4 regions of the Sphingomonas sp. NFX23 genome follow, and region 4 is predicted to be linked to each of the others. Evidence: predicted binding sites of a transcription regulator. Region 4 holds the regulator's gene; each other region holds the start of a gene.
The links. The regulator LexA, encoded in region 4, represses DNA repair genes until DNA is damaged. The targets are predictions, from matches to a motif close to GTTCCNCNCTTGTTCT.

Region 1 (2,197 bases), on a different contig from region 4:
ACCTCGACCGCTTCGCCTTCCGCGAGGCGCCGTTGACGTTCGACTGGGTCACGGCGCCCTGAGCATAGCGCAACCTGCCCCCCTCCCTGAAAGGGAGGGGCCGGGGGTGGGTAGGCCGGTTCGAGCCATCTACGCCTGAACATGCGGAAGCCGACCCACCCCCAACCCTCCCTTCCAAGGAGGGGGCAGGTCAGGGCATCACTTACCCCGCCGCGCCATCACCTCGAGATACGTGTCCAGCACCGTCTGGTTGATCGTATCCCAAAGATACCCGGCGGCCTTGTCGTGCCCGGCCCAGCCCATGGTCTCGCGCAGGCCCGGTTCCGATACGATCCGCCCGATCGCATCCGCGTACCCGGCAATATCCGTCGGCGGCACCAGAAACCCCGTGACGCCGTCATCGACCAGCCCGACCGCGCCCGACGCGCGGGCGGCCACGACGGGAACGCCCGCCGCCATGGCCTCGAGCGTCACGTTGCCGAACGTCTCGGTCACGCTCGGATTGAAGAACACGTCCATCGATGCGACCGCGCGGCCAAGATCGTCGCCCGACTGGAACCCTGCGAACACAGCACCCGGCACCCGGCTCGCAAACCATTCGCGCGCCGGCCCCTTGCCGATTACCAGCACCTTGTGGGGCACGCCGCGCTGCTCCAGCTCGCGGATCACGTCGGCGAAGACGTCGAGCCCCTTTTCCTTCACCAGTCGCCCAAGAAACCCGACCGCAACCTCGCCGTCGGCAATTCCGCGCGCGCGCCGCCATTCGAGATCGCGGCGCGTCGGCGTGAAGCGATCGTGGTTCACCCCGCGCGACCAGATTGCGGTCGGCGTCGTCACGCCCCAGTCGCGGACGATCTCCGCCATGCCGCGCCCCGGCACCAGCACTTCGTCGACCCGGTTGTAGAAGCGTGTCAGGATATTCACCATGATCGGCTCGAAGAACGCCATCCTGTAATAGCGGAAATACGTCTCGAACCGCGTGTGCAGCGAGGCGACCGTCGCGATGCCGTTGCGGCGGCCATAGCTGATCGCGCGATGCCCCAGGAAATCGGGCGCCGACACATGGACGATGTTCGGTGCGAACGCATCGAGGTCGCGGCGGATCGCAGCGGGCAGCCCGCGCGCCATCTTGTATTCGCCACGCCCGGCCGGCAGCGGCAGCGAGGGCACCGCGACCAGATCGCCGGTCGGCGGGAAGGCCGGCCTGGCGTTCGTCGGCGAATAGACACGCACCGTCACTCCCTTCGACAGCAGATGGCCGACGAGCAGATTCAGCGCCTGGTTTGCGCCATCGCGTACGTAATTATAGTTGCCGCTGAACAGGGCGATGCGCAGGTCGGTGGCGTGCATCGTCGCGCGGATAACGCCGTGCGCCGCCAAGCGCCACTAAATCCGCAACATAGGCCGGCCGCCAGCCATTGATGTTCCCGTATCGTTCTCGTACATCGGCGGTATGGCGAAACCCCAGAAGCGTTACGTATGTCAGGCCTGCGGATCGGTATCGCACCGCTGGGCGGGGCAATGCGCCGACTGCAGCGAGTGGAATACGATGGTCGAGGAGGCGAACACCGCCGCCACGCCGTTCCATTCCAAGCATAATCTCCAGACCGGCGGCCGCGCGATCCAGCTTGTCGGGCTCGATGCGGAGATCAAGCTGCCGGACCGGATGGCGACCGGTATCGCTGAACTCGATCGTGCGCTGGGGGGCGGGTTCGTCGAGGGGTCGGCAACGCTGATCGGCGGTGATCCGGGTATCGGCAAGTCGACTCTGTTGTTGCAGGCGGCGGCGAAGATGGCGCTGGCGGGGCAGTCGGTCGCGTATGTCTCAGGCGAGGAAGCGGCGGACCAGGTGCGCTTGCGCGCGCGGCGGCTGGGCTTGGGCAACGCGCCGGTTCAGTTGGCGGCGGCGACCTCGACACGCGACATCCTGACGACGTTGCAGACCAAGCCGCCCGCGATGCTGGTGATCGATTCGATCCAGACGATGCACTCCGACTTGATCGAGGGTGCGCCCGGCACGGTCAGCCAGGTGCGCGCCTCGGCACAGGAACTGATCCGGTTTGCCAAGGAGCGCGGTACGGCCGTTGTTCTGGTCGGCCACGTCACCAAGGACGGCTCGATCGCCGGCCCCCGCGTGCTCGAGCATATGGTCGACACGGTGCTGTCGTTCGAGGGCGAGCGCAGCCACCAATACCGC
Region 2 (2,197 bases), on a different contig from region 4:
CATTGGCGGCTGCGCATGGACAGGAAGCAACGCGATCTGCGCTTCGGCCTCTTCGCGCGACTGCGCGCTGGTCCGCGCCCACCTGGCACCAGGCCGCCAACCGCCGCCCCGCGGCACCGAACAGGCACCCGGGTCGTCGTCAATCGGCAGTTGCAAGGCGGGCCGCTCAGGCGGCCGCGTAGCGGGCCGTTCCAACCGTCTCAGCCGCTCGATGGCCAAGTTCGGCAGGAACAGCGAGACGACCCGTCTCATCGCTGCCCTCCAGTATAAGGGAAAAACCCTCCCCGCCGCGTTGCCGCGCCAGTTCGACCATCCATCTCGCGCGTCCTACACCCGCGACCTCCAGCCGCGCCGAAGGCGCGGAGCCAATTCGCCAGCGTGTCCACGCGGCGGATGGTTCCGAGAAAGGATCCTGGTCACGGGCGCGTCGACGACGCAACAACAGCACCGGCATGTCGGCCTCCGCCGCGACCAGCTGCAAGCGACGGGTTGCAACCATCGACACCTTGCTCGCTTCCGCGATGATCGCCGATGGCGTCCCGTCGCGAACTGCGTCCTCGATTACGGCGAGCAATGCCGCGTCATCATAGGGTTGAGCATAGATTACATCGGACGAGGAGAGACCTGCCTGAGCCAAAGCCGGTGCGTAGAGGTCGGTGCGGCACGTGGCCCACAAAACAGGGCCGCTGGCATTGGCGGCCTCGCGCGCCGCAATACCGGCAAGGAACAACGTGGTTGCGGCGTCATCCGCCAGTGATCCGCTATGCGCCGTCGCCTCGTGAAGCGCGCCGGCACGCAAGCCTCCAGCCCCAAGTCTGCTGTCGATCGTAGCCAAGCCGAACGGCAGCACGCGGTAGTCGGTGACCGGCGTGGCGATCGTCCGCAGGTGGGCAAGGCTGGTTGCAAGGGACTCGGGGGCGGGGGACATCATGGTCTAAGACTCTACTCGTTCTCTTTATGTTCCGTTACCAAGTCCTACATTGCAAGCGCTTTGATCGTCCCGATCCGGGCTGATGACCTGCTCTTCCCCTCAGCGCACGGAGGGAACGAAAAAAATACGAAGCGGCAACAAATGGCGAATTATTCGCTTTCGTTTGCCCGGTGGGTGACTCATAGAATCGTCATGCCGATACGTCCCGAGAACCGCTGGCTCTACCCGATCGATTGGCGGCAGCTGTCGCAGACGGTCCGGTTCGATCGAGCCGGGGCCAAGTGCGAGGGATGCGGCCGGCCACATCTGCGCCGTGTGGTCCATCTCGGCGACGGACGCTGGTGGGATGCCGATGTCCGGTGCTGGCGGTCAGACCGGGGCAAGCGCATTTCGATGAAAGCCGGGTTCGTGTTGGCGTCGGTCCGGGTGACCTATGTCGTCCTCGCCTGCGCGCACCTCGATCATGATCCGGGCAACAGCGCGTCTTCAAACCTAAAGGCGTTATGTCAGCGCTGCCACATGATCCACGATGCGGCCGAGCATCGCTGGCAGCGCTGGTGGAATGTCTTCCGGCTCCGCGCGATCCGCGATCTCTACGAGGATCCTCGCGTCACGCGCGAGCGCATCGCTGGCCGTTAGAGATCGATGTTTCGAGCGCGCATCGCCTCGGCCGCCAGGCCGGCGATCGGCCCCCGCCCTACGGTCGCCTCGTAGACTTCGGCGACGTCATGATCCGCGAGCTTGCCCAGCATGAGGCGGACCACCGCAACGATCGGCTCGTCCAGTACGGTCTTTGTCTCGTCGTTCGCCATGGCTAAGGTCCCGCCGGTGTTTCCAATGGAGTACGAATAGCATGAACGTAAGTGAACTGGCCAAGGGCGTCGCTGAGGCGACCGGTTCGAACGAAGCTGATGCGAAGAAGGCGATCACGGCCGTATTCGATCAGATCGCGGCCGCAGCCGTGAAGGGCGAGGAAGTCTCGATCCCAGGGTTTGGCAAGTTTACCGTCAAGGACCGCCCGGAGCGCGAAGGTCGTAACCCCGGCACCGGCGAAGCGATCACGATTGCGGCGTCCAAGAAGGTTGCGTTCACGGCCGCCAAGGGTCTGAAAGACAAGCTGTAAGACGCGTGCGCCGACGGGATCATCTCGTCGGCGCCAACCCGAGGGACAGGCTTCGTGTGCAACCGGTATCGTATGACAGCAAAAGAGGTCGACCTCGCGGTCACCTTCGGTATCCGGCCTCCTTATGAAAAGGACGAGGAATA
Region 3 (2,197 bases), on a different contig from region 4:
TGGGTATGATCGAGGCAGCGGTACCGCAGCGGATCGACGCCATGCTCCGCGACGACGTGGTCGGCGAAATCTTCCTCGCTGTCATAGAAGGCCGCATCGAGGTTGAGCAGATCAAGGCGGCGGTGCGCAGCTTCGTCGCCAAGGGGATAGCGCAGTGGCAGTCCGCTTACGGCCCTCGGTCGCTCGATCAGAAGCTGTTCGCCGATGGCAGCCGCACCTTGGGCGACATGCTCGAAGACGAAACCACAACCGCACAGATCGATCAGCTCGAACTTGGAGACCGTACGTGAACGCCACCCTTCCCGGCGCCGCCGCGCATTCCGTTCACGGCGCCCCCGTTACGACGATAGCTGAACTCGACACCCTGGACAGTGACGAGATGCTTGAAGGCTATCGCGACGGTCGCGCTGGCGAACTCGAACCGGGCGGCAATCGATCGCGCTCGTACTGGCATGGGTGGCGCAACGGCACCGTGGATGGCGGTCATCAATCGAAGGACGACGCGCAGGCGGCACTGGCCGCCGCCGTCCATCACAATTCCTCGAAGAAGGACAACGCGGAATGACTGACCGAAGCAAGGATCGCCCGGTCCATACCGCAGCTGCGATTGACCGCCTTTTACGGCTTCGGGATGTTTCGAGGGTCGTCGGTTTCAGCCGATCGAAAATCTACAAAATGATCCGCAATGGCCAATTTCCGGCTCCTTACAAGCCGGGTGGCGCTTCGTCTCGTTGGAGCGAAATGGAAATAGCCGAATGGATAGATGGCGTAAAAGCCGCCGGTGATAAGGAAACAGGAGCATGACCGATCGCAGCCACGACAGCTTCGTACGCCTGCCAGAGGTTCGCCGTCGCACCGGGCTGTCGACGGCGACGATCTATCGGAAGATGGAGCGCGGCGAGTTTCCGATGAAGAGGCAACTCAGCGTCAACGCCGTTGCATGGTACGAGAGCGATCTGAACCGATGGGTTGCGGATCCTGTCGCGTGGCTACCAGAGGAAAGAGCGGCTTGAATGTCTAGGTATGATCGCGGCGCTTCAATCAGATCGTAGGCCGTGACGATCGTACGCTCCGCGACCGTATCGCCGGTATAGCGTAAGCGGGCCGGGTACTGGCAGGGAGCATAACCGGCTCACTGAGTGCAGAGCCTTGTCAAGAACTAATATCCTGCTATATGAGAACATGTTGGGAACGGCGTGATGCCGTTCCCTCTTGATTCGAGGGCGTGTTATGGCGAGCTTTCCCCCGCTGCCGCCTACTTCGACTGTTGCGTCGGTGGCGAATGAATTTTTGAGCCTTGCGGCACAAGAACCGCAGTTTCCTGTCGTAGATCAGATGAAGCTCCAGAAGCTTCTCTTCTACGCTCATGCGTGGAATCTAGCCTATGATAGAGGCCCGCTTTTCGAAAACGATTTCGAAGCGTGGCCATGGGGCCCGGTTGTGCGAGACGTTTATGTTCAGACAAAGGACTACGGGCGCTCGCGTGTAAGTTCGCCAATCACCGAGTTTTCATGGGGGCCGGGCGGGCCATCCGTAAGCGCCCCAACTGGTGTAAGGCCCGAGTTGAAGGACTTTATCCGTTCTGTATGGGATACGCTTAAGGTATATAATGGCGTTCAGCTATCTAACTCGACGCATGCACCTGGCGAGCCATGGACTATAATCAAGGATACGATCGGCACCGACACAAAGCCTGTAATACCTAACGATTTAATACGTCAGGTCTTTCAGACAAAGTTGGTGAATTAATATGGCGATACCGCCACCACGTAATACGTCGATGACCCCCGATTCGGATACGAGGAAAGGGATGAACGACTTTACTGGCGGCGAAGCCCAGAACCGGGTTTTGCATATCAACCTGGGAATATTTAAGTATGGGACCAGCGATCGTACACATGCTGCTGCTTTGGTTTTAGCTCTCTTACTTTTCGGGACGATTGTAGGCGTCCTTATGTTTGGTCATGGAGGCGATTGGGCCAAAGAGGCTTTTCGTTGGCTGGGCAGTTCATTTCTGTTCGTTTCGGGTGTTGCTCTTGGAAAGGGTGGCAACGAATCAAACCTTGGGAAAGATGATTGATTGGGCTGCGAAACGGAACAGTGCCAAGCCGCACTGCTTACTGATTTAACGCAAGTCTTAATATCTTCTATGTTTCCCTGCCTCACTAAGCGTGCGTTATTAGGTAACCTGTAATTC
Region 4 (2,197 bases):
CACCATCGACTTCTGGCGGATCGCCCTGCGCCCCGGCAAGCCGATGATGGCCGGCCGGATCGGCGAGATGATGGTACTCGGCCTCCCCGGCAATCCGGTCTCCGCGTTCGTCACCGCGACGTTGTTCGTCAAACCCGTCGTCGCGCACATGGCCGGCGCTAGAGACCCGCTCCCCCAGTCGACCCACGCGCTGCTCGGCGAAGACCTGCCCGCCAACAACGCCCGCACCGACTATCTCCGCGCCGAACTGCGCGACGGGAAAGCCTATGCCTCGACGATACAGGACAGTTCGATGCTGCTGACACTCGCCCGCTCGACCTGCCTCATCGTCCGCCCCGGCAACGCTCCCGTCGCGAGGACCGGCGAATCGGCCGAAATCCTCGTAATCGCGTGATACGGACGCTTGACGGCGTTAGTTATGTTCCATAGAAGTTCCCAGTCTGTTCCGGACGGAGAACCGCCATGCTCACGCGCAAGCAGCACGAACTCGTCTGCTTCATCAACGATCGCCTCAACGAAACCGGCGTCTCGCCGTCGTTCGAGGAGATGAAGGACGCGCTCGACCTCAAATCGAAGTCGGGCGTCCATCGTCTGATCAGCGCGCTCGAGGAGCGCAACTTCATCCGCCGCCTGCCGAACCGCGCGCGCGCGCTCGAAGTGTTGCGCATGCCCGAACGTGCGGAGAAAAAGGCGCCGTCAAAGGCATCGAACGTCAAGGCAGCTCCCGCCGCCGCGACCCCGCAACCGGCCAACGACGTCATCGAGATTCCCCTCCACGGCCGCATCGCTGCCGGCGTCCCGATCGAGGCGTTCGAAGGCAGCACCATGCTAGCCGTCCCCGCCGCGCTGCTCGGCACCGGCGAACACTACGCTCTCGAAGTCTCGGGCGACTCGATGGTCGAAGCGGGCATCCTCGACGGCGACTACGCCCTGATCCGCCGCACCGAAACGGCGAGAGACGGCGAGATCGTCGTTGCGCTGATCGAAGACAGCGAAGCCACCCTCAAATACTTCCGCCGCGAAGGCGCCATGGTCCGCTTAGACCCGGCAAACCGAGCCTACGACCCCCAACGCTACGCCCCCGCCCAGGTCCGCGTCCAAGGCAAACTCTCCGGCATCCTCCGCCGCTACGACTGAGTCGCGGAGACCGACCTGCGTTATCATCGCGCAGGCCGGTCTCTGTTTTAGCTGCTTAGGAAAAGTGCCCGCTCAAGCTGGTGAGCCAAGTCGCTCTCTCCCGCTAGCGACAGCGACCGGTCTGATCGGCAAATTAAGCGATGTACTCGGAGTTGTCCGAGACAGTTCTTCGATATGCCCAAGCAAAGACCGCCAAGCGTCCGGAAGACTCTGTCCCGCTTCGATGCATAAGCGCGACCTCGACTCGAACCCTAAATATCTGTGCCTCCGCGCCTTTGCGCGAACATATCGCCATCTGCCCCCCGCGCAGCCGAAGAATTGGTTCGCGCGGAGACGCGGAGGTGTTGCGTTCGGGGAGGGATGAAGCTGTTCCAATGCCTTCGGTAGTGAGACTGAACAATAGCCAGCCCGATTCATCCATCGTATCAAAATTCTCCGCGGCTCCGCGTCTCCGCGTGAACAAATTCTTCGCACTGCGATCGCAGGTGATGACGGATGATTTTGTTCACGCGAAGGCGCAAAGGCGCGAAGATGTGGTGCTTAGATTGGCGTCTATTTGTCTTCGCAGACCACGGAAAAACCGACGTCGGCTCATCGTTCATGAAGGTGTGAAGGTCTCCCGAATCGCATCACCTTCGCAACTGTGCGCCTTCACGTGAACATTTCTACTTTTGACGGCCTCGGCTGGCACGAAACGCCGGCGCAGTACCGTGAAACCGGTCATAGCGCGGCCTGAACGAATGCGCGGTGCGTTCGAGGAGAGGCGGATCGCGCCAAGGGTGACGATCACCTGCGTTCAGGATGGTCACGACTGTCCCGCTCCCCAAGGTCAGCGCGACGCCCCCCGTACGCCGGAGTACACGACGATCCAGTTTCAACCACCGCGGTACACACCGTCTCGGCAGACCGCGTTCGCTGACGACAATATCGGCGCCCTGACAGGCGGCGATGAACTCAGCAATCGGAACCATATAGGCGCTGCGCGTCGCAAGTATCCGCCACATCTGCCCACGCGCGGCGATATCGGTGACGCACAGATCGCGGCTGCACCGGGCATCGG

Region 1: a site for LexA is predicted at 1,424-1,439, ahead of radA (DNA repair protein RadA). Genes of this name have one in related genera too.
Region 2: a site for LexA is predicted at 949-964, ahead of J4O76_RS21445 (ImuA family protein). Genes of this name have one in related genera too.
Region 3: a site for LexA is predicted at 1,178-1,193, ahead of J4O76_RS17420 (Panacea domain-containing protein). Genes of this name have one in related genera too.

The regions. Positions count from the first base shown of each region.
Region 1 is NZ_JAGEKH010000002.1:400,978-403,174, reverse strand. It holds gene J4O76_RS05850 (DUF2218 domain-containing protein) at 1-62, shown strand, start outside; gene J4O76_RS05845 (glycosyltransferase family 4 protein) at 199-1,350, opposite strand; gene radA (DNA repair protein RadA) at 1,454-2,197, shown strand, end outside.
Region 2 is NZ_JAGEKH010000009.1:86,539-88,735, forward strand. It holds gene J4O76_RS21440 (DNA polymerase Y family protein) at 1-252, opposite strand, end outside; gene J4O76_RS21445 (ImuA family protein) at 167-928, opposite strand; gene J4O76_RS21450 (hypothetical protein) at 1,124-1,570, shown strand; gene J4O76_RS21455 (hypothetical protein) at 1,567-1,743, opposite strand; gene J4O76_RS21460 (HU family DNA-binding protein) at 1,785-2,054, shown strand; gene J4O76_RS21465 (SOS response-associated peptidase) at 2,109-2,197, shown strand, end outside.
Region 3 is NZ_JAGEKH010000006.1:221,376-223,572, reverse strand. It holds gene J4O76_RS17440 (hypothetical protein) at 1-290, shown strand, start outside; gene J4O76_RS17435 (hypothetical protein) at 287-565, shown strand; gene J4O76_RS17430 (helix-turn-helix transcriptional regulator) at 562-804, shown strand; gene J4O76_RS17425 (helix-turn-helix transcriptional regulator) at 801-1,013, shown strand; gene J4O76_RS17420 (Panacea domain-containing protein) at 1,231-1,749, shown strand; gene J4O76_RS17415 (hypothetical protein) at 1,811-2,080, shown strand; gene J4O76_RS17410 (hypothetical protein) at 2,166-2,197, opposite strand, start outside.
Region 4 is NZ_JAGEKH010000004.1:111,327-113,523, reverse strand. It holds gene glp (gephyrin-like molybdotransferase Glp) at 1-394, shown strand, start outside; gene lexA (transcriptional repressor LexA) at 463-1,137, shown strand; gene J4O76_RS11525 (ComEC/Rec2 family competence protein) at 1,803-2,197, opposite strand, start outside.